Regions from separate parts of the Robiginitalea biformata HTCC2501 genome, predicted to be linked through region 2. Evidence: riboswitches for the same ligand, from Rfam matches in the RefSeq annotation. Region 2 holds a riboswitch; the other holds the start of a gene.
What was found. A riboswitch is a leader RNA that binds a small molecule or an ion and turns the genes downstream of it on or off. The one in region 2 is predicted to bind S-adenosylmethionine.

Region 1 (11,325 bases), 690 kb from region 2:
TGATCTCCGGGTTTTTTATCTATCGCTACCTGCGGCTGCGCCACCGCAAACGGGAGATCCAGGCGGTGTACGCCACCGAAAGCCGCATCTCCAAAAAGGTACACGACGAACTGGCCAACGACATCTTTAACCTGTTGAATGCGGCCGTGGCCTTCCCCCGGAAAAACCGGGAGGAGCTCCAGGATTTTGTAAACCGCCTGGACCAGCTCTACCAAAAATCCCGGGAGATTTCCCGGGACAGCGCCGAGATTCCAACGGGTCCGAAATTCAAAACCGTGCTCAGCTCGCTCATCGAGATCTACTCGTCCGAGACGGTGCGCATCATCACCCAGGGGTTTGAATCGATTCCCTGGGAGGCCATTTCGCCGGACAAACAGGTGAATATCTACCGCGCCCTGCAGGAAATCCTGGTGAACATGAAAAAGCACAGCGGGGCCACGCTGGTGCTGCTGGAATTCCGGCAGGAGAAGAAAAGCCTGACCATCCGCTACAAGGATAACGGGGTGGGCTTCCCGGAAGAAGCGCCCTTACGGCAGGGCGGCCTGGCGAATACGGGAAACCGTATTGAGGCGCTGGGCGGAAGGATTACTTTTGAGACAAGCGTTCCACAGGGGGTGGTGATTTTACTGACCCTTCCCGTTTAATAGTGCTTGCAGCTATGTTTAAAAAAGTACTGGTAGTAGAGGATATCGATTCCATCAACATTGGGCTTACCAAGACCCTTGGGGAGGCTTTTGACTTCGACATTGACCACGCCAAGTTTTGCGACAAGGCGAGCCTGAAGATCACCAAGGCGCTGCTGGACAAGGAGCCCTACGACCTGCTGATCACGGACCTGTCCTTTAAATCCAACGGGCAGGAGGGAAAGATCCAAAGCGGGGAAGACCTCATCCGGGAGGTCCGCGCCAAACAACCCAACCTGAAGACGATTATCTACTCCATCGAAGACCGCCCGTTTAAACTCAAGGAATTTATTACGGACCTCAAGGTAGACGGGTACGTGCTCAAGGGCCGGAACAGTTCCCGGGAAATGGTGGAGGCCATCAAAGAGGTGGCTGCCGGCACGCTGTATGTGTCTCAGGACATCATGCAATCCATCCACACGTCCCCCACCCTGGAAATCGACGACTTTGACCTGGAACTCCTCAAGGAACTCGCCGACGGCTACTCCCAGCAGGAAATTTCAAAGCACTTCCAAACCCGGGGGATTACCCCTGCCTCCTTAAGCAGCATCGAAAAACGCATCAACCGCCTGAAGGACTACTTTATGGCCCGCAACACCACCCACCTGGTAGCGCTGGCCAAGGATATGGGGTTGATGTGAAACTACCACCAATGAATTCAATAAAAGTTCTCGCTTTTCTCTTCGTGCTGCTTCTCGCAGGGCAAGGTGTCAACGGGCAAACCTCTTGTGAAGACCTCATAGAGTATGTGAAGTCAGAATCGTATGGGTCTACCTACTATAGTTACAACAGTGAGGCTATTCGGCAAGTAACCTTTTACGAGGTGAGGGATGATTCATTTAATACCTACTATTTCGCAATCGTCCGATTCACCAGCTCCTATACGGACTACATCTACCAGGTGGGGTCTAACACAAAATTCAACTACTCCACGTCTTATCTCTCAAGTGCAGGAAAGGCATTTTGGAAATACATTCAACCTTACAGTGACGTGTTGGGGTGTGCCCCGGATTTTTGATCCTTAAAACTTCGGTTTTCGAATCTTTTTATATTAAATCTTAAACCATAATCGCATGAAACGATCATTAATCCTCGCATTAGTAGTCCTTTATTTATTTCCTCAAAATGTAAAATCTCAAGATGATGGTGCTGCTATTGCAGCAGTGGCTGGTGGATTATTGGCCATTGGGGCAGGAATTGCGGCCGTCGAACAGATGAAGGAACAGGCAGAATTAAACGCAACGGAATGGCTCCTAACAAACCATCCTGAGTACACTCAATTTTCGTTGAAAACACTCGATTTTGACGGCAAGAAATTAAAGGATATGTCTGCAACTTCCGTCATCACATTTAAAATTCAAGAATTTGATATTCGGGACGATGAACCCGAACTCGGGTCAAAGAGAGTCCTATTTGGATTTACGAGTTTTGGATGGATCAATGAATACGGAATAAACTTTGATAAGATCCAATGGTTTTTGATTGATTCCCAAGAGTGGATGAATATGATGATGGCATACACCAAAGTTGCATCAGGTGTAACGGATGAAAATCGGTTGAGGGAATCCCTTTTGGATGGCAAAGTGGTAAATAGAGGCGTCAGAGCCAGAAATGGGGAGAATATAGAATTCTATAAGATTGACGGTGACATGTATCTCGTTACGGACTACTCGCCGGAGATGAAGTTTATCTACAATGAGCGGTCATTAGGTATTTACCTCAAAGAAACCATGAATCTTATTCAAATTGGTCGTGGAGACCTTATTAAAATTCACGAGTTTTTCTTCGAAGATAGCTAAAGAAGTGTTCACTTTATAAGGCTCCTTAATTTTCGAAAAACAGGGTCTGAAAGGTCGGTGCTTAAAATTTCACGTCCAAAATTGGCTAGAAATTCATTGTATTATTCGTAAAAATAATGTGTTATTATGGGCTTTCATTGCAATAAATTTAATTTTTAACTGATAGTGTAGATTTATTCTCATCATTTTCCGCACATTCTTGATTGAAGAGGTTGACAAACTACTTATAAACGGAAGGCACATTTTGTTAACTAGTCGTATTGGCTTAATTCAGAAAAAATGAAAAAGCACTACTTGCATGAGTTTTTGACAGACGATCGTAGATACATTAAAAAACAAAAGAGATCGAAGCCTTTAGAATCTAAAGAATTGTTCTACGAAATATTACAAGAGTGGGCTGAATGGAATGATCATTTGGCTTCTGAAAATCCCAAAATTGGAGATGTGCCGACTGGAAATACTCGACTGATTCATTTGGATTTGAACAACAGCCGCTACTATTTGAACGGTGATACCAATCTCTCCGGAGTAAAAGAGTTCTTACGAAACATGGATAGTCCCTGGAAAATTATACCCAATAATCGGGGAAGGATGAATAAGGTGACGAATGACAAGGAGGGAAGTGGAATTACAGGTTTCTTCCTTTATAAAGAGCTGTAGGGCATATCGCAAAGAGGAATTCCAACTAGAAATCAAAGCGGTCTATGATGATCGATTCAAAATTAACTAAAGACATGACTATTGAGTTATTACTACATCATTTAGAATGTCGCGCTTGGGATGCTTGAGAAAGGCATAAAATTTCTTCACACAATCACCCGCCCAAAAGATGGAGTTCGTGAATCCGAGATTAAACAAATTTATTGTCCACAATGCAAGGAGTTCACCTTTTGGTTCATAGGTAAAGGAAAGGTTCGTATCAGTCGCAAATTGTTTATAACCCGGAATGAAATTCCGGATTTTGATCTAAAGGATCTAAAATCGGAACTGAGAACTAATTTGGAAAATCTGCAATCGATCCGGATTCAACTTAAGAAAGCTACATCCAACATTTTAAGGCGAATGATAAGCCTCAATAAACTGAAATCCATACGACAAAAAGAGAACCGTTTAGTTGAACAATCAGCGGTATTGAAAATTGATTTTACTCAATCCTTATTAAATATTCAGTTCTACAAGGACAACAACCCCATTCCAAGATGTTTAGAATGTGGAGGCATCGAACAAAATGCGAAACCCCCAATACCAATTGCTCGGAATATGGACGTTTCTGATAATTCTATTCGAATCAATCCTGCTCCTTTGAATTGGTTCGTATATGAATATGATGAAATAGGAAATGCCAGAAAAATTGAGTTATTCAATCATCTTCATCCAATTTCTGCCTCTCCGATCTAGATCTGAAATCTCCTATACTTTCTCTTTAAATACTTATTCGCCTTGCTTTCTTTAAAGCGGGCTTTTTTGGTATTCCAGTGCAGGGCTTCCCTGGGGAAGGCGGATTTTTTCGGGATAGGGAATAGCGGCTAAAGGATTAGAATTTAATTTACGCTTACAAATTATAGAATGCTCAATCTTTCCTTTACGAAAGGCCTGAAACTAAAATTAGTGTCGCCTAAGGTGTCTTTTAAATAAGTATCCCCTTCAATTCCAATACTGAGGTCGATTTTACCATTATCTTTTCGAGTGTTGAAAAAATTTTCCGGAGGGCTACATGAGTTCTTTGGTAAGTATATCCAAATCAGTTCCTTCTTTTCTACCAAAAGTATATTTAACTCGCTCTCAAATTTTGATGGGGGAATGTTTAGCCACCAACGAGGCACGGACTTATTTATGTTCGAAAAGACTGTGTTCTTATGAAATAATCGAACATTTCCAATGGCATCATTAACGTGTTTGATTGCCGCTGACTTACCAATTTTTTGGGAATCAGAAGATAAGGAAGCTGGTGATGGACTTGGAATCGACCGTGAACTGAATGAATCCCTTTTAAGCTTCCTCAGCAGTGTTTCCAGTTCACTCATTTCAAGATCCTTAGCCAACCCAATCATATGTAGATATGCTTTTTCAGCTTTGTCATCATCTATAGGTAGGTAATGGGCTGTCATATTTCTTACTTCTGCCAATTCATTGAAAATTGCGGGTAGGTTATGGCTCTTTTTTCCAAAGTGTTCCCAGAAAAATTCTTTTTTAGCTCCAATTGAAAAACTGTTCAAGTTCCCAAAGTCTATTAAGTATTCAGGAGTGAATCCCGCCTGAAGATTTTTGCCCCAGGCTTCTTGTAGTTGAGGAAGTAGTTTGTCAAAATATTTTCTTTCCCAGTTATCACCAAAGCGAGATTTCAATTCAGTTGAAATGAAGAGTCGCATCGCCTGTATGAATGCCCCTAGGGCGATAAATAAGTTAGTCTCCTTCCGTTCCATCAATACTATTCTAAAATTCTCATGACAATCATTTTATAAAGTTATAGGAAAGAATTAAATTTATTCCTGCATCAGGAACGCTAAGGCGCGTACCAACCGAGCATAAAAGCCACGGTGGTTCAGAATGCGGACGGTCGTCAAAAAAATAATTCCTTTCCAATGAGGATTTCTGATGCGTTAAAAGAAGAACGCTATGATTTCCATTGTTACCAGCAAAAGACTGAAAGTTCGCTTTGCCACCCTTATTATGCCTCTGGATTGCGTACTCAGGAATGAGGATGCCTTTTCCAGGTTTAATGAAGTCCAACAGCTTTGGGGCGTGCATAACAAGCAATTATTTCTGCAACACGAAATGTCGTGGCCGCCGCCCGGACTATTAAATCAGATTGAACAATTGCTCTGCCCTTTAGGCCTAGAAGAACTACGGGATTATGTCCTGGTACAGGACGTTCCATGGAATTACATCAATTCCGGCCAGAAACTGCCCGGCACTGAAAATTGTGCCTGGCTCGAATACGAAATCAATCAGCAAGGCACTTTTGTTTGGATGGATTCGGCAGATAAGGCCGATTAAAAATTTCGGTCAAATGAAAAATTCTATTGAATACTACAAGGAATATGTCGACTTACTAGCGCAAAAATCTGACGATGAACTTATCTATTCTTTCAATGTTCAAGTGGGAAATTTCGGTTGGGGAGTTGCCCGTTCCGGGTATCTCTCAGCACTTCACAAAGTGCTCGAATTGAAGGAAATTGACTATTCGGAAATAGGAACTTCCAAAAGAATGAGCTATCGGAACCACGTATATTTAGTGGGTGACAAACTCTTTTTGCTGAGTACGTTGCCTTATGAAAACCTCATAAATATTGTTTATAACTACCTGTGCTCCTTCTACTTAAACATCAAAAAGGAAGAAATGAAATTAGAGCACGTCGACGAGAAGGCGCTTTTGATTAAAATCAATACTTTTCCATTTCTTGCCAGAATTACCTCCTCTTCACTTGCCGGGCTTGGTAAAGTTGAATACAACGGTAAATAAAATTTATCTCATCCTATAGATTCGGCAGGCATACACAGTTATCCACGCCCTGTTTATAACTCAGTGGCTTCCCTGATGGAGGATTGCATCCATTTGGCTAACTTGCATCATATTCCCTTTTCTAATGCTACGATTTTCCGGTCATGACACTTTTCACTGCAAGGAGCAGTGGCTACTTAAAGGAATACAACTCATTGAACAACAAGGAGATGCCAACGCTTTGAAAAAGGAGTCTGCTATATCTAAATTAGGTGTTGGAAAAAATATGGTTCGGTCTATTCAACATTGGCTGAAGGCCTTTGATTTAGCTAATGAAGAAGATGGAAGCCTAAAGCCTCTCTCCCATTTGATTTTTATTTCTGAAGAATTAGATCCATACCTTGAAAATGAAAACTCACTTTGGATCCTCCAGTATCATCTTTGCGCTCATAAGTACGCCTCCATTTTTCATCTGATATTTTCCGAATATTTTTTAAAGAAGGCCTCTTTGGAGTTTACAGAATCACAGGTCATCGCCTTCCTTGAGCGAAAAATTGCAGATGAAAATCACCGAAAAACCTCTCCAAAAACACTCTCTGCAGATTTCAAGGTATTCGTCAAAACGTATTTAGTTGCCGACAAGAATTATAGAAATATTGAGGATGACTTCAGTGCTCCCCTATTAGGTTTGAACCTATTAAAGGAAACTGGCAAAAGAAATTCACAAAATGAACGCGTATTTCGAATTAATCGGAATGAGCAAGAGGGCTTATCTGAAGAGGTTTTTGCGTATGGCATATTGATTCATTTTCCTGATGAAGTCTCCTTGGGCCTAGATCGTATCCGAAATACCGTGTCTGCCTATTTTTGTTTGAGCAATGAGGGCCTCGAATTAAAAATCAGCAACCTCTGTAATAAATACCCGGATCACTTTGTCTACAAAGAGGATGCCGGCATCAAACAACTCCAAATTAAAAAGAACGAAGAAGCAATTCGGATGAACTTCCTTAAGCGCAGTTATGACTATGTCCTACACAGTTAACGTTTCTACCAACATCATCCGTGATAAGGATAAGGAGATAGATTATATCGTAACCCCCAATGCTAAGGAGATCTTTGACCGCATGTTCTTGCACAATTACAGTGCCCAGAAGTCATTCAATCTCATTGGAAACTATGGCACAGGAAAATCCACCTTCCTTTGGGCGCTTCAAAAGCAACTAAGTGGCGAGAAAAATTTCTTTGGAGATGCCCTGCAACCAGAAACGGAATATAAGTTTATTCGATGTATCGGGGAAGATGCTTCCCTCTATTCCGTCTTGGGAGGCAAACTAAAGCTCAGAGGAGAGCGCACTTCCGAAAAAATATTGAGCTCTTTGGAGCGTAGAAGAAAGACTCTCGAAAAAAAGGGGAAGGGATTAATTCTTGTAATTGACGAGTTCGGAAAAATTCTAGAACACGTTGCCAAAAAAAAGGATACCCGAGAGCTCTACTTACTGCAACAGATTTCCGAATGGGCCAACGATGGGGAAAACCAGGTATACTTCGTAATTACCCTTCATCAGTCTTTTACAAGTTATGGCACCCAACTTTCGAGTCAAGAAAAGCTCGAATGGGAGAAAGTCAAAGGTCGGTTTACCGATTTATTGTTCAATGAACCCGTTGAACAACTTCTCTTTTTCGCTGCCAAGCGTCTGGAACAATTCGAGATGCCTCGGTTGATACAGAAGCGATTCATAGGTTTGGAACAGCTCATAATAAAATCGAAGCTTGTTGGGGCACATTTAAAGCATGATCCAACACTCAGCAACGCCCTCTACCCATTGGATTGGCTCTCTGCCAATATTTTGGTGAACTCCTTGCAGCGCTATGGACAAAATGAGCGATCCCTATTCTCATTTTTAAATGACGATAATTCTTATTCGATCCATCAATCCGAATCAGAATTCTATAGCGTTCCAAAAGTTTTTGATTACTTGCTCAACACGATACCGTCCGAAATATCAAGCCCAGACAATCCACATAGAGCCCAGTGGCACTCTACTTTTCGGGCCCTCGAGCGTATTGAACTGCTCTTTGAAGAGCACTTTCAGCTCGCCTCAGATATTGTGAAGACCATCGGCTTGGCAAACATTTTCTCTAAGGCTGGTGGCAGATTTGATGCCCCCTTTATTTCCGAATACTTCCGATTGACTCAAGAGGTCGATATTACGGAAATGCTCCGAAAAATGGAAAAAGCTGGGTTGATTCGATTCTATAGGCACAGCAATAAAATTAATTTCCTCGAGGGAACCGATTTAGACCTCGAGCAGGAATTAATTTCCATTTCTAAGGAGATCAATCCAAATTTTGGAATAGCTCCAGAAATAGAAAGGCGTATTGAACTTCCCATCGTTATGGCCAAGAAGTTCAGCTTTCAAACAGGCACTTCCCGTTTCTTTTCCTTTAGAGTGCTCTCTAAGCTAAAAGATGTTAAAGATGCAGAGGGTTATTTGGATGGATATATTTCTTTGGTATTTGACGATGTATCTCTCGATCAATTGGTAGAAACCTCGCAGAGCACCCTAAATAATATTTTCGTTCATTATCAAAACTTTGAGAAGATCCGTGAGGTAATTTTTACAATAAAAAAGTTCGATCTGCTTATTGAAAAGCATAAATCAGATAGCAACGCAATCAAGTTGCTTACTGAAGAGCGTTTGTTTTATAACCAAGAGTTGCAAGATTTAGTCCTGCAACAATTATTTGCAACTGAGCAAAATCAATGGGTTTATGGAGGTAAGGTTTTTCAAGTCTCTTCCAAAGAGGCTTTATATCAAAAACTCAATGAAATTTGCTTTGAGCTATATTCCGACACCCCCATTTTCAAGAATGAGCTTATTAATCGAGAGCACTTATCGCCCCCCATCAATGCCGCCAAAAAACATCTAATACGCGCCATATTAGAGAATGAACATCAGCAAGATTTGGGCTTTGAGGAGGATCGCTTTCCACCTGAAAAATCAATTTACATTTCCCTGCTTCGCGAAATGGGCATGCATTCCTTCAATTCAGAATTCGGGTATTATGAATTGGGAGAACCTTTTGAAGAAAGTGGTATAAAAAATCTCTGGAGCGTTTCTGTAAAATTTCTGGAGTCTTGTAAAAGCAATAAGAGAAGCCTTGTCGATTTTTATGACGCCTTACTTAAAACGCCTCTTAAACTAAAGCGTGGGCTAATCGATTTTTGGATTCCCATTTTCCTGCTCACTAAAAAAGAGGATTATGCCCTTTTCCATAGAGAAGGGGGATTCATCCCCTTTTTGAATGAGGACACGTTGGACCTAATTAATCGCAAGCCCCAAGATTTTTACATTAAGAGTTACAATGTTTCCGGTTTGCGGCTGAACCTATTGGAAGGCTATAAAGAGCTGGTTCAATTAAACTCCAACAATGAAGTGGGTAACCGCTCTACCTTTTTAAGTATCTTCTCAAATTTTCTTAGGTTTCAACGGTCCCTCAATGCCTACACGTTAGGAACAACCAATCTATCGGCAGAAGCTATCCGCTTGCGAGAAGCCATCGTTTCTGCCAAGGATCCTGAACGTGCATTATTTGTGGAATTTCCAAATGCCTTGGGATACCCAAATCTTTCCCAGGAAGAGGATCCAGAAATACTAAGTAGTTATACCAGTCAGTTGCAAAGTGCTATCCGAGAGATTCGAACGGCTTTTGACAGCCTCGTCGATCGGCTTGAGGCGACCCTTATCGAAGCCTTTCATTGTGAATCCTCAGAATTTTTAACCTACAAATCAGAGATAGCCCATAAGCTACGAAGTGTAGATCCGAATGCCCTAGGCAGTAAGCAAGGCATTTACCTTAAGCGTTTAATTTCTCCCTTGGACGACCGAGAAAGTTGGTTGAAATCCGTGCTAGACGTTGTGTTGGGAAAGGGGATTGAAAATCTGATGGACGTAGAGGAGCCCATATTGCAGCAGCAGATTAAGGACCGCTCACAAAGCCTCTTAAAGGCGGCAGATATACACGAATACAACAAAACCGATTCCAACACGCGCATGTATGCTTTTAGCTTGTATGAGGCATCCGGTGAGTCCCTGCACGATCGCTTTATCATTCCCGATGCTATCTCTGAAAAGGAAACGGAAGAGGAAACCCGCATCCGTAAAGCGCTTATGGATCTCGAAGGGAATCGAAGACAAAAAATACTCTTAGATTTATTGCGCAAAGAACTTCAAACCAAATCTAATGAATAAGGTCAATCATGTATTAGGGATTTCTGGTGGGAAGGATAGCGCTGCGCTGGCAATTTACCTTCGAAGGTCCTATCCGGAACTGGATATTGATTTTTATACCTGCGATACCGGGAAGGAGCTAGACGAGACCTATGATCTTATCGAGCGTCTAAATTCGGTTTTGGGCAAAGAGATTCGCCTATACAGGTCGATGGACGAGGAGAACTCGCCTATGAAGAATCCATTTGATCATTTTTTAGCGCTTTACGGCGGCTATTTACCTTCGGCTACCTCTAGGTGGTGTACCAAAAAAATGAAGCTAGAACCCTTTGAAAATGAAATTGGGGATACTCCGACCGTTTCGTACGTTGGGATACGTGGCGATGAAAATCGGGAAGGCTATATCTCGAAAAAAGAAAATATTCAAACCATCTTTCCATTTCGAAAAAATATCTGGAGCTCCGACGTTGTAAAAAAGATCCTGAGCAACGAAAATATCTCTCAACTAGAAGCACTTTATCGCAATCATGGAGAATCTCCCTCCATTGAGTCACTACTCAAACAAGTGGCGAAGCCAATAAGTCCTAAATTTACTCAAAGCCAAAAACTCAACGTCCTTTTAGAAACAAACGTAAAGCTATTTAACCGTGTGGTTTTTGAATTTTTAAAAGACACAGACTACCCTGTGGGCAAACTAAAGGAGTTTCCATTAATTGATAATGATGACATCATTGTTCTGCAAGACGTATTTGACATTCTCGAAAATTCGGGTGTGGGGGTTCCAGCCTACTACCAACCCCTTGAATACACCGTAGAAATCGATGGAGAGCTTAAGCATGGGGCCTATTCACGTAGTAGATCGGGTTGCTTTTTCTGCTTTTATCAACAAAAGATTGAGTGGGTTTGGCTACTAGAACAGCACACCGATCTCTACGAGAAAGCCATTGAGTACGAGAAGGAAGGCTATACCTGGATGGACGAATCGCTAGAAGATCTCAGAAAACCGGAACGCGTAGCTTCCATTAAAAGGGAGCATTATCGAAGAATGCAGCGTCAAAGCCAGCGATCCAGAACGGGCGTGACTTGGCAAGATGAAATTTTGCAGGCCGAAGGGGAGGGTTGTGCGAGTTGCTTTATTTAAAATTGATCCAACTTGCGGTTTTTCCCCA
Region 2 (11,325 bases):
ACACGAGGTTGAAGCCGGCTATTCCAGGATAAACTTCACCTGGACGCTCACCTCCACCCGGGTCTTCTGGAAATCCGAGTCGACGGGCTGGTAGGCGTCCGCCTCCTGCATGGCGCTCATCTGGACTCCGGCGGCTTTGCCCCTGAGCATCGGGTAGACATTGTATCCGGAATCGGAAATATAGATGGCCCTGCCCAGCCCCTGCCCCAGGGCCTCGCTCATCATCCGCCCCTGTTCCCGCGCTTTGCGGACAGCAGCCGTCTTGAGTGCCATCTGCAGGGATTCCAGTTTGGAGTATTCGGTGCGATTCAAAGAAACATTGGCGATACCGAGTTTCTCCAATTCAAAGAGGACACGGCCCGCCATTTGCGCATCGTATACGACCAGTTCAAAAGATTTGTCTTTTTCCACTTCCTGCCCGCGGAGGAAGTACCGGCGAAAATCGCTCGAAAGACTTGCCACAGCCAGTTGCTTTTGAGTATCGACACCAATGGCTTTCAGGCGGGCCGACATTTGTTGTTCGAGCTCCTCTACAGTGGTGCGGCCCCGGGTATCGGATTCCTTCAGCAGGATCCCCAGGTAGATGCGATCCGGGATGACCAGGGTGTCTGCGGAGGCGGAAGTTTCCAGATAGGGCTGGTCCAGGAAATTTTTATTCTGGCCGGTGGCCGCGGCCGTAAACAGGAGCCCGGCAAAAAGGAACAATAGCTTTTTCATTTTTTTTAAATTTTTGTTACAAGCCTAATGTACAGGGATTGTGCCAAATTTATGCTTCCCCCCTACGCGGGAATACCCCAATGCGCATCGAGTGGAATGCAATGCGTCAAACAGCCGGTTGATTGAGGGAGCCGAATGAACCTGCCGCGCCTTCGGCAGGTTGGCCCGGGCATTCAATCCCCCGCATTCCATCCCCTCGCAGGTATTCAACCCCCTTTGTCCCGCCCGGCACTTTCCAGCCCGGACAAGGCGGCATCGATGGCCGTGTCGAGTACGGGCTGAACACCCGGATCCGTACAATTCATCAGCACAGCCAGCACAACTTCCGCATCCGGATAGACGAAAAAATTGCTGTATCCCCCCACTGCATTGCCCACATGACCATAGTACCGGCGGCCGGAGGCATCCCGGCCGACCTGCCAGCCCAACCCGTACCAGGTGGGGCCCTGGGGCGTTTCCCGCGATGTCAGGAATTCCGCGGCCAGATCCGGATTCACGGCAGAACCATCCAGATAGGCCTGGCCGAGCCTGCACACATCCCCAACCGTTGACAGGTAACCGCCCCCTGCGAGTTTGTACCGGTTGTCCACTGGCACGGCCCTTCGGAAGCCCCCGGCCCTTCGCGTATAGGGCTTGGCCAGGCCGTCGGGCAGCTGTTCGGGCTGCTCGGCCTGCGTATGTTCCATCCCAAGGGGTTGCAACACGAGTTCCCGTACCAATGCGTCAAACGGCATGCCCGCGGCCCGTTCCATCGCCAGGGAGAGCAATACAAAATCAAAGCTGTTATAGAGAAATCCGGTTCCCGGGGCAAATTCCAGGGGGTCGTCCCGGAATACTTCCAGGCTTGCCTCAATGGAATAGGGCCTGTTCAGGGCGTACTCCTTTCCCCGGTACCCCCGAAGCCCGGCCGTATGCGCGGCGAGTTGGTGGAGCAGGATGCCGTGGTCGGGATATTCGGGCACATAGCGCGCCAGCGGGTCGTCCAGTCGGAGCAGGCCTTCCCCCGCCATCCGCGCCAACGCCGTGGCCGTAATCGGTTTGGATACGCTGGCGATACGGAATAGCGTTTGGGGCGTGGCCGGAACCCCTCCTTCCAGGTCTGCATACCCGAAGGCGGCTTCGTGCACCCATTGCCCCCGGTGCTGGATACGCATTGCCAGGCCGGGAACCCGTCCACCTTCCGCCAGGTCGCCGAGCAGCCCGGCAGCCCCGTTCACCCATTCCGGACCGGATGGTTCCGAACGGGAGGCTGCTGAAGAAAAAACCTCCCTGATCTGTCGCCAGAAATTCCCCATCATTCCACAAATATCAATCGCCCCCGGTAACGTTCCTCCACATCCACAGTATCCGGCCGGTTGTAGCTCAACACATCCCCGTAGCCCCGGATAACCCCGTCAAGCCGGCCCGTCGGGTTTACGAGGACCTGGTTGCTGCCCCGGTGGTCCAGCGTCACCCGCCCGGATACCAGTTCGGAAGCCTCCACCCGGGAATCCCCGGCCGCAATGGTTACCCGCAGGGACCCGGCGGTACCGCGCAATTTAAAATAGGCAATCCCGTTGGCTACCAATCGGACTTCGCCGGCAGCCAAATCCATGTCAAAGGCACCGTCGGTGGTTTCCGTTTCGGGGTTGTTGAAACTCTCCGAAATCAGCGTCAGCGCATCAAAGGCCAGTACCCCGTCGCTTGCTATGGGCCATCCGGTACTGCTTCGGATGGTGCCGAGATCCGGGGCGGTTACGTAGAACGTGGTGAGCCCGTATTCGCGAAACAGGTTGCAGTTGTTGGAATCGCGCAACTCCAGTACGCCGTCTTCCACCCGGGCGGAAACCCCATCCCTGAGGTTCTTCCCGGTTTCCAGGACCACGCGTTGCTCCGGTCCCTGACGGACAACCAGGCGGACGTTTTCAAAGACTGTGATCTCCGAGAAGCCGGGCACGGCAATTTCCTCCCGCTGCAGATCGCCCGCAGATCCGAGGCAGCCCGCACCCTCCTTGCCGCATCCCCACAGCGATACGATCAGGGCGAACAGGCAAACGAACCGGTATGTGGCAGGTAATTTCATGGTCAGAGGCGGATTCCGATTGCAAATTCCAGGGCTTCGGCCTTGGCTCCGTGTGATTTCAGGCTGAGGGCGCCGAACCAGTTTGGCCCGAAATAGCGCTTGAGCCCGACCCGGTTGTAGGTTCGCCCTTCAAAATCAAAAGGGTAATATACGTAATAGCCCAGTTGGGTGATGACGCTGAGCTTATTGATAAAGAGCTCGTGGCCGATAAAAGCCCCGGCCCTTTTGTAGTCCGCATCCGGGTCTACGCCAAGTTCCGGGAAAGCTGTAGCCTGGAACCGGATAAGTTCCTTCAGAAAGTTGGAATAGAAGATGTCCGTACCCAGCTGGATGGCGCTTAACCGGCCGAGGCGCTTGTCCGCATAGGCGGAAAAAATGTAAAAGGGGAATTGCCCGGACCCCACCACGTCGCTTTCGTTCACGCCGCTGCGGAATGCCAGGTTAACCCGCAGGCGTTCCTGTACGGGATCTGATGATGTAACCCGGTACCCGGGTTCATCCGCCGGGGACAGGTCGTATAAAATCCCCGCAGTGAGCCCGAAGGTATTCGTGGAGGTATTAGGAGCCCGCAGGTTTGCGTTGGAATAATGCACCAGGGTTAGCCCGGCCCGGAATCCCCATCGATCCCAAACGCGTTGCCGGTAATATTGCAGCATCAGGTAGGTGGAACTCAGCAGGTGGGTGCCGTAGGCATTGTTGCGGAAATTTTCCGTCGCATCGTAGGGGTTGGTGTTATAGGCCACCCCCTGGCCGATCCGCAGCTGGAGGCTCCTTTGGAAGAAATAGAAATTGTAGTGGGCATACAGCCCAAAGTGCTGTCCCAGGGTTTCGTTCCGCATATCCTGATAGACAAAGGAAATGCCGGTATCCGGGTAATTGAACAGGGACTGCCAGGCTTGTGAGCCAAAGGTTTTGGTGTTCCAGCCCAGGATGATCCCGGAGGGATGGTTGCGAATCAGGTGGGAAATGTCCGTGTTGTGCAACAGGACGGACCCGTAAAACGCATTCAGATCCAGGTTGCGCACCGGCTGTTCTGCCTGGGCAAAAGTACGTGACAGGGCCAGCAACGCGGCAGAAAGAAACAGGATACGACGCCTCATGCCGACCAAAGGTAGTTTTTTTGGCCCACAGGCCGAAGCCGGGAACCGCCTAAAAAACGGCCTTGGCAATTGCCTGTATATTGTCGGATTTCCCCATGGAGTAATAATGCAGCACGGGTACGCCCGCCGCTTTCAGCTCCCGCGACTGTTCAATGGCCCATTCGATACCCACCTGCCGGACCGCCTTGTTGTCCTTACAGGCTTCCACGGCCTCAATCAGGGGTTCGGGCAGCTCGGTGCGGAAAACCTGGGGCAAGAGCTGCAGGTGCCGCTTTACCGCTATGGGCTTGATCCCGGGGATAATCGGAACGTCAATCCCCATTTCGCGGGCCAGATCTACAAATTCAAAGAATTTTTGGTTGTCGAAAAACATCTGGGTGACGATATAATCGGCGCCCAGGTCTACCTTGTGCTTCAGCCACTTGATGTCCGTGCGCAGGGAAGGGGATTCCAGGTGTTTTTCCGGATAGCCCGCCACCCCGATACAGAAATCCGAGCAATCGTCCGTCTCCACCACATCGTGGAGGTATTGCCCCTTGTTCAGGCAAACGATCTGGTCTACCAGTTCCGAGGCGTAGGCGTGCCCCCCCTGGGTCGGTTCAAAGTATTTCTGCTCCTTCATCGCATCCCCCCGGAGCGCCATCACGTTGTCGATGCCCAGGTAGTGGCAGTCCACGAGCAAATACTCGGTTTCCTCCTTGGTAAACCCGCCGCACAATACGTGCGGGATCGTATCCACATCGTATTTGTGTTTGATGGAAGCGCAGATCCCAAGGGTCCCCGGCCGCATCCGGGTCACCTGCTTCTCGTAGAGCCCGTCCCGATCGATGTAGACGTATTCCTCCCGGGAAGTCGTCACGTCGATAAACGGGGGCTTAAATTCCATCAGCGGGTCGATATTCCGGTAGAGCTCATCGATCCGGCGGCCTTTCAGAGGCGGGATGACTTCAAAGGAAAACAGGGTTTCCCTGGCATTTGCGATATGTTCGGTTACTTTCACGGGTTGAATTAGGTAGCTAAGTTATACATGGTCGGAGGTGTGGCTCATTGAACGGTTGCGGCTGCTTCTGCCAAATTGGGCTGCAGCCATTTTTCTGCGGTTTCCAGGGGGATTCCCTTGCGGTCTGCGTAATCCTCCAGCTGATCGCGCGTAATTTTCCCCAGCCCGAAATACCGGGCGCCGGGATGCGCAAAATAATATCCGCTGACGCTGGCCGCCGGCCACATGGCCAGGCTTTCGGTCAGTTCCACGCCGATGGTTTCTTCAACTTGCAGGACCTCCCAGATGGTCTGCTTCTCCAGGTGGTCCGGGCAGGCGGGATACCCGGGGGCGGGGCGGATGCCTTTGTATGCTTCGCGGATCAGCGCGTCGTTGTCCAGGGTTTCCCCCGGGGCATACCCCCAATGCAAAACGCGCACCTCCCGGTGCAGGTATTCGGCCGCCGCCTCGGCCAGGCGGTCGGCCAGGGCCTTGACCAGGATGCTGTTGTAGTCGTCCAGGCGGTCTTCGTATTCCCGGGCGAGTTCGGCTGCGCCAAATCCGGCCGATACGCAAAAACAGCCCATGAAATCGGAAATCCCCGAATCTTCCGGGGCGATAAAATCCGCCAGGGCGATGTTGGGTACCCCCTGTTTCTTTTTGGTTTGCTGCCGCAGGGTCCGGAAGGAGAACTCGCGGTTGTCATCCCGCCGGATGACGATATCGTCCCGACGGGTGGAGACTGCCGGGAACAAACCGAAAACGGCCCGCGCTGTCAGGGATTTTTCCCGGAATATCTTCTTGAGCATCTCCCGGGCATCCCGGTAGAGTGCCGTTGCCTGCTGGCCAACTACCGCATCCTCCAGGATGTCCGGGAATTTGCCGTGCAGGTCCCAGGACCGGAAAAAAGGCGACCAGTCGATAAACGGTTCCAGTTTGCGCAGGTCGATAGACTCGATTACCTGTACCCCCAGTTGTCGGGGGACATGTACCTGATCCGGGCCAAATTCCAGGCCGAGCCTGTTGGCGCGGGCAGCCTCCAGCGGAAGGTATTCCCGGATTTTACCGCGTTTCAGGAACTTTTCCCGGAAGGACTCGTAGTCGAGCTTCACGGCCTTTTTATACTCCTGGGACCGCTCTTCCTGCAACAGGTCGCCCACCACGGTCACCGCCCGGCTCGCATCGTTGACATGTACCACGGCAGCGCTGTATTGCGGATCGATCTTGACCGCCGTATGCGCCTTGCTCGTGGTTGCCCCGCCGATGAGCAGGGGTACGCGGAAGCCCTGCCGCTCCATCTCCCGGGCCAGGAAGACCATCTCGTCCAGGGACGGGGTGATCAGCCCGCTCAGGCCGATAATATCCACATCTTCCTCCCGCGCCTTTTCAATAATGCGTTCCGGGGGTACCATCACCCCCAGGTCCACAATCTCGTAATTGTTGCACGCGAGTACCACGCTGACGATGTTTTTACCGATATCGTGCACATCGCCTTTTACGGTTGCCATCAGGACCTTGCCGGCGGCCTGTTTGCTGCCGGGCTGGGCCGCCTTCGCCTCTTCGATGAACGGGGTGAGGTAGGCTACGGCTTTCTTCATCACCCGGGCCGACTTCACCACCTGGGGCAGGAACATTTTTCCGCTGCCGAAGAGGTCGCCCACGACGTTCATCCCGGTCATCAGGTGGCCCTCGATCACTTCAATGGGCTTCCCGGCCGCTTGCCGGGCCTCCTCCACATCCGCTTCGATAAACTGGTCGATCCCCTTCACCAGGGCCCGGGTAATCCGGTCCTGTAATGGGGCCTCCCGCCAGCTCATATCCGTTTTGCGGTCTTTTTGGGTCCCCTGTACGGTTTCCGCGTATTCCAGCAGGCGCTCCGTGGCTTCCTCCCGCCGATCCAGGAGGACATCTTCCACATAGCCCAGCAATTCCTTCGGGATGTCGTCGTAAACCTCCAGCAAGGTGGGGTTGACAATACCCATATTCATCCCCGCCCGGATGGCGTGGTAAAGGAAGGCCGAATGCATGGCTTCCCGTACCGGGGTATTCCCGCGGAAACTAAAGGAAACGTTGCTGACCCCCCCGCTCACGCTGCAATGGGGCAGGTTGTCCCGGACCCACCGGGTGGCTTCGATAAAATCCAGGGCGTTTCGGCGGTGCTCCTCCATGCCGGTAGCCACCGGGAAGATATTCAGGTCAAAAATGATATCCTCGGGCGGAAATCCGGCCTGTTCGGTAAGCAGGCGGTAGGACCTTTCGGCTATTTCGATCCGCCGCTCGAAGTTGTCTGCCTGCCCGGTCTCGTCAAAAGCCATCACGATGACCGCTGCCCCGTAAAGGAGGATTTTCCTGGCCTGTTCCAGGAAGACAGCTTCCCCTTCCTTCAGACTGATGGAATTGACCACGCTTTTGCCCTGCACCACCTGCAGCCCCGCCTCGATGATGTCCCATTTGGAACTGTCGATCATGACGGGGACACGCGCGATATCCGGCTCGGCCAGCATCAGGTTCAGGTACTTGACCATCGCCGCTTTCCCGTCGATGAGCCCGTCGTCCATGTTGACGTCGATAATCTGGGCGCCTCCGTCCACCTGGTCGCGTGCAATCTCGAGCGCCTCCTCAAAGTTGCCTTCCTTGACCAGCCGCAGGAATTTCCGGGAACCCGCCACGTTGGTGCGTTCCCCCACATTGACAAAATTGCTTTCCGGTGTAATCACCAGGGGTTCCAGCCCGGCCAACTTCAACTGCCGGGGTCTGCCGTCGGGAATCTGTCGCGGCTTGTATTCGGCCACCAGTTCGGCCAGGGCGCGGATGTGATCGGGAGTGGTCCCGCAGCAACCGCCCACGATATTCACCAGCCCTTTCTCCAGGTATTCCCGTACCTGCCGGGCCATTTGCGCCGGGTTCTGGTCGTATTCCCCAAAGGCATTGGGCAAGCCTGCATTCGGGTGGGCCGAAACGGCCACGCCGGCACGCGCGGAGAGGACCTCCAGGTGGGGCACCAGCTGGGATGCGCCCAGGGCGCAATTCAGGCCGATGGAGAGCATCGGGATATGTGAGACCGATACCAGGAAGGCTTCCGCAGTTTGTCCCGACAAGGTTCTCCCGGAGGCGTCCGTGATGGTGCCGCTGACCATTACGGGCGTGTCGATGCCCCGTTCCGATTTGAGTTCTTCAATGGCAAATAGTGCCGCCTTGGCGTTCAGCGTATCGAAGACGGTTTCCACCAGAAACAGGTCCACCCCCCCGTCGAGCAGGCCTGCAGCCTGTTCCCGGTAGGCCAGCCGGAGGGCTTCAAAATCAATGGCGCGATAACCCGGGTCATTCACATCCGGCGACATACTGGCCGTTTTGTTGGTCGGACCCAGGCTCCCGGCCACAAATCGGGGTTTCGCCGGGTTGGCCCGGGTGGCGGCTTCGGCTTCCCGTTTGGCAATTTCCGCGGCGGCCCGGTTGATTTCGTACACGAATTCCTGCATGCCGTAATCCGCCATGCCCACGGAAGTTGCCGAGAAGGTGTTGGTTTCCAGGATATCCGCCCCCGCCTCCAGATAGGCGCGGTGGATCTCGCCCAATGCCTTTGGCTGGGTCAGGGAAAGCAGGTCGTTGTTGCCCTGAAGCGGCTGGGGCCAGTCCGCAAACCGGTCACCCCGGTAATCGGCTTCCGTAAAGCCGTACCGCTGCAACATGGTCCCCATGGCGCCGTCCAGCACCAGGATTCTTTCAGTCAGCAAGTCGCTCAGGTTGTGCATGGTATGTTTTGTTTGGGTTCACCGCAGGCCGGACCTGCCGGCAGGCCGGTCAGGCGTATCGAAATCAAGAAAGTTCTGGAACAATGAGCCACTGTGGCTAATGGTTATCTGTCCGGGCAGCGGTTTCCGGTGCGGGTAGCCACCGGGCTGCAGGATAGAATGTAGCACCTTCTTTTGCCCCGGACAGGGGTAAAGGGTTGCTAAGGTTTCACCGGGTCTATTCCCTCCACCTTTCTTGATAACGCTCAGGCTGGCAATGAACAGTTGCAAAGTAACGGTACGCCTGCTTCAAAAGCAAACATTCCCATTTCTTTTTAGGCTTTAAAAAAAGCCCGGCCCCCTGAAATTACAGGGTTCCGGGCCAAGCCAACTAATTGTAGGATCTCAGGCAATAGCCTGTATGACTTCTTTTTTCGCTTCCTTTTTACTCCCGTCAAACCCGGTGACCCCGCCCACGGTAGTGTACTTCATCACGTAGCGTTTACCCGGGTTTACCACCTGGTAGGCACTCTGGCACATTACAGCCGCCTCGTGGAAACCGGAGAGGATCAGCTTGAGTTTCCCGGGATACGTGTTCACGTCCCCGATGGCATAGACCCCCGGGATATTGGTCTGGTAATCGTAGGCGTTATTAACCTTGATGGCATTCCGCTCGATCTCCAGGCCCCAGTCGCCTATGGGCCCGAGCTTGGGCGACAGGCCGAATAACGGGATAAAATGGTCTGCCTCCACGTACGATTCGCCCCGCTCCTGGTCATTATAGGAGACGACGACGGCTTCCAGGTGGGCATCGCCGTAGAGCCGCGTCACCTGCGCCTCCGTATAGAGCCGGATCTTCCCGGCAGCCGCCAGGGCCGATGCCTTTTCCACAGAATCCAGGGCACCCCGGAATTCATTCCTCCGGTGCACGAGGCTCACCTCGGCGGCCACATCGGCCAAGAAGATGGACCAGTCCAGGGCCGAATCGCCACCACCGGCTATGACCACTTTTTTATCGCGGAATACCTCGGGGTCCCGAACCATATAACTCACGCCCCGATCCTCAAAATCCGCGAGGTTGTCGATCTGGGGTTTCCGCGGTTCAAAAGAGCCCAGCCCGCCGGCAATAACCACGACAGGCGCCTTGTGGCGTGTTCCCCGATTGGTGGTCACCACAAATTGGCCGTCCTCCTGTTTCTCCAGGGTCTCGGCGCGTTCGCCCAGGGTGAAACCCGGGTTGAAGGGTCGGATTTGTTCCATAAGCCGGTCTACCAGGTCGCCCGCCAGGATCTCCGGGTAAGCCGGGATATCGTAGATGGGCTTTTTCGGGTAGATCTCCGCACACTGCCCGCCGGGCTGTGGCAGCGCATCGATCAGGTGGCATTTGAGCTGGAGCAATCCGGCTTCGAATACGGTGAACAGCCCGGTGGGGCCTGCGCCAATGATCAGGATATCGGTTTGTATCATGCTAAATTTCTGTTTTTTGGGCTACCAGCTTTTGGGTAACTTCATTCATCTCGTTTACTTTGGCCTCAAAATCCCCGGCCAGGGTTTTCCGGTACGCGTTCAGGTACTCCACCATCCGGCTGATATCATCCGGGAGCACGGCTTCGAAAAATTGCCGGAGCCGTTTGGCTGTGGTCGGCGACTTGCCGTTTGTACTGATGGCGATCTTCACATGTCCCTTGGTGACAATTCCGCCCATATAAAAATCGCACAGGGGCGGGTTGTCCGCTACATTTACCAGAATGTGTCGCTGACGGCAGTCTGCAAAGATCTTTTCATTGACCTTCGGGTTATCCGTGGTGGCAATCACCAGATGCTGGTCCTGCAGGTATCCCGGATGGTATTCCGATTCAATCAGCTTTGCGCCGAATTCGCCGGCCAGCCTCCGGGTATCCTCCCTGAAAAACGGGGCCACCAGGGTTACCCGGGCGTCCGGGCTGGACTTGGTCAGGAAATACAATTTTTCCTCGGCCACATATCCGCCGCCGACAATGAGGATATCCAGCGTCCGGCATTTCAGGAATATGGGGTACAGATTATTTCGTTCCATGATTACGCGGTTTCCAATGGGTTCGTAAATGCCGCTTTAACCGGATGGGACACCTGCCGGGGCTCGACGCGCGCAGACCAGGTGCCTTCCCGGTGGCGCACGGTTTCTCCGATCAGGATGATCGCCGGGTTTGTCAGCCCGAGGCGCGAGACTTCCCCTGCAATGGTATCCACAGTCCCCAGGGCAATCCGTTCGCCCTGGGTGGTCCCTTCCTGGATGACCGCTGCCGGGGTGCCTCCCTTGCCGTTCTCACGGAAAAGCGCAGTTATTTCAGGGAGTTTGGACATGCCCATGAGGATCACCACGGTGGCCGACGATCGGGCCGCCAGGGCTACGTCCTCACTGAGCGCGTGCTCCCGGGTGGTGCCTGTTATAACCCAGAAACTCTCGGCAATACCGCGGAGGGTAACCGGGATGTGCTGGCTGGCGGGAACGGCCAGGCCGGAGGAAATCCCCGGAATCACGGCGACTTCCATCCCGTGGGCAGCTGCATGGGCCATTTCCTCGGCCCCGCGTCCGAATACAAACGGGTCACCGCCTTTGAGACGGACCACGTGCTTGCCGCCATTGCCCCGGGCGACGATCAGGTCGTTGATCTGGGATTGCCGATAAGCCACGCAGCCTTTACGCTTCCCGACAAAGATGCATTCGGCCCCTCGGGCGTATTCGAGCAACTCCCT

Region 1: another riboswitch for S-adenosylmethionine. It lies ahead of RB2501_RS02890 (hypothetical protein); the one in region 2 lies ahead of metH (methionine synthase).

The regions. Positions count from the first base shown of each region.
Region 1 is NC_013222.1:634,277-645,601, forward strand. Features, by position in the region: gene RB2501_RS02855 (tetratricopeptide repeat-containing sensor histidine kinase) at 1-644, shown strand, start outside; gene RB2501_RS02860 (DNA-binding response regulator) at 659-1,324, shown strand; gene RB2501_RS02870 (hypothetical protein) at 1,757-2,482, shown strand; gene RB2501_RS02875 (hypothetical protein) at 2,762-3,142, shown strand; gene RB2501_RS02880 (hypothetical protein) at 3,263-3,880, shown strand; gene RB2501_RS02885 (Swt1 family HEPN domain-containing protein) at 4,042-4,905, opposite strand; SAM-I-IV-variant riboswitch at 4,969-5,060, shown strand; gene RB2501_RS02890 (hypothetical protein) at 5,099-5,479, shown strand; gene RB2501_RS02895 (hypothetical protein) at 5,493-5,945, shown strand; gene RB2501_RS02900 (DUF4007 family protein) at 6,070-6,966, shown strand; gene RB2501_RS02905 (ATP-binding protein) at 6,950-10,177, shown strand; gene RB2501_RS02910 (phosphoadenosine phosphosulfate reductase domain-containing protein) at 10,170-11,297, shown strand; gene RB2501_RS02915 (DUF262 domain-containing HNH endonuclease family protein) at 11,290-11,325, opposite strand, start outside.
Region 2 is NC_013222.1:3,477,233-3,488,557, forward strand. Features, by position in the region: gene RB2501_RS15440 (SIMPL domain-containing protein) at 19-717, opposite strand; gene RB2501_RS15445 (serine hydrolase domain-containing protein) at 924-2,015, opposite strand; gene RB2501_RS15450 (head GIN domain-containing protein) at 2,012-2,779, opposite strand; gene RB2501_RS15455 (acyloxyacyl hydrolase) at 2,782-3,879, opposite strand; gene metF (methylenetetrahydrofolate reductase [NAD(P)H]) at 3,929-4,879, opposite strand; gene metH (methionine synthase) at 4,924-8,610, opposite strand; SAM riboswitch class I at 8,712-8,855, opposite strand; gene RB2501_RS15470 (NAD(P)/FAD-dependent oxidoreductase) at 8,995-10,056, opposite strand; gene RB2501_RS15475 (precorrin-2 dehydrogenase/sirohydrochlorin ferrochelatase family protein) at 10,058-10,645, opposite strand; gene cobA (uroporphyrinogen-III C-methyltransferase) at 10,648-11,325, opposite strand, start outside.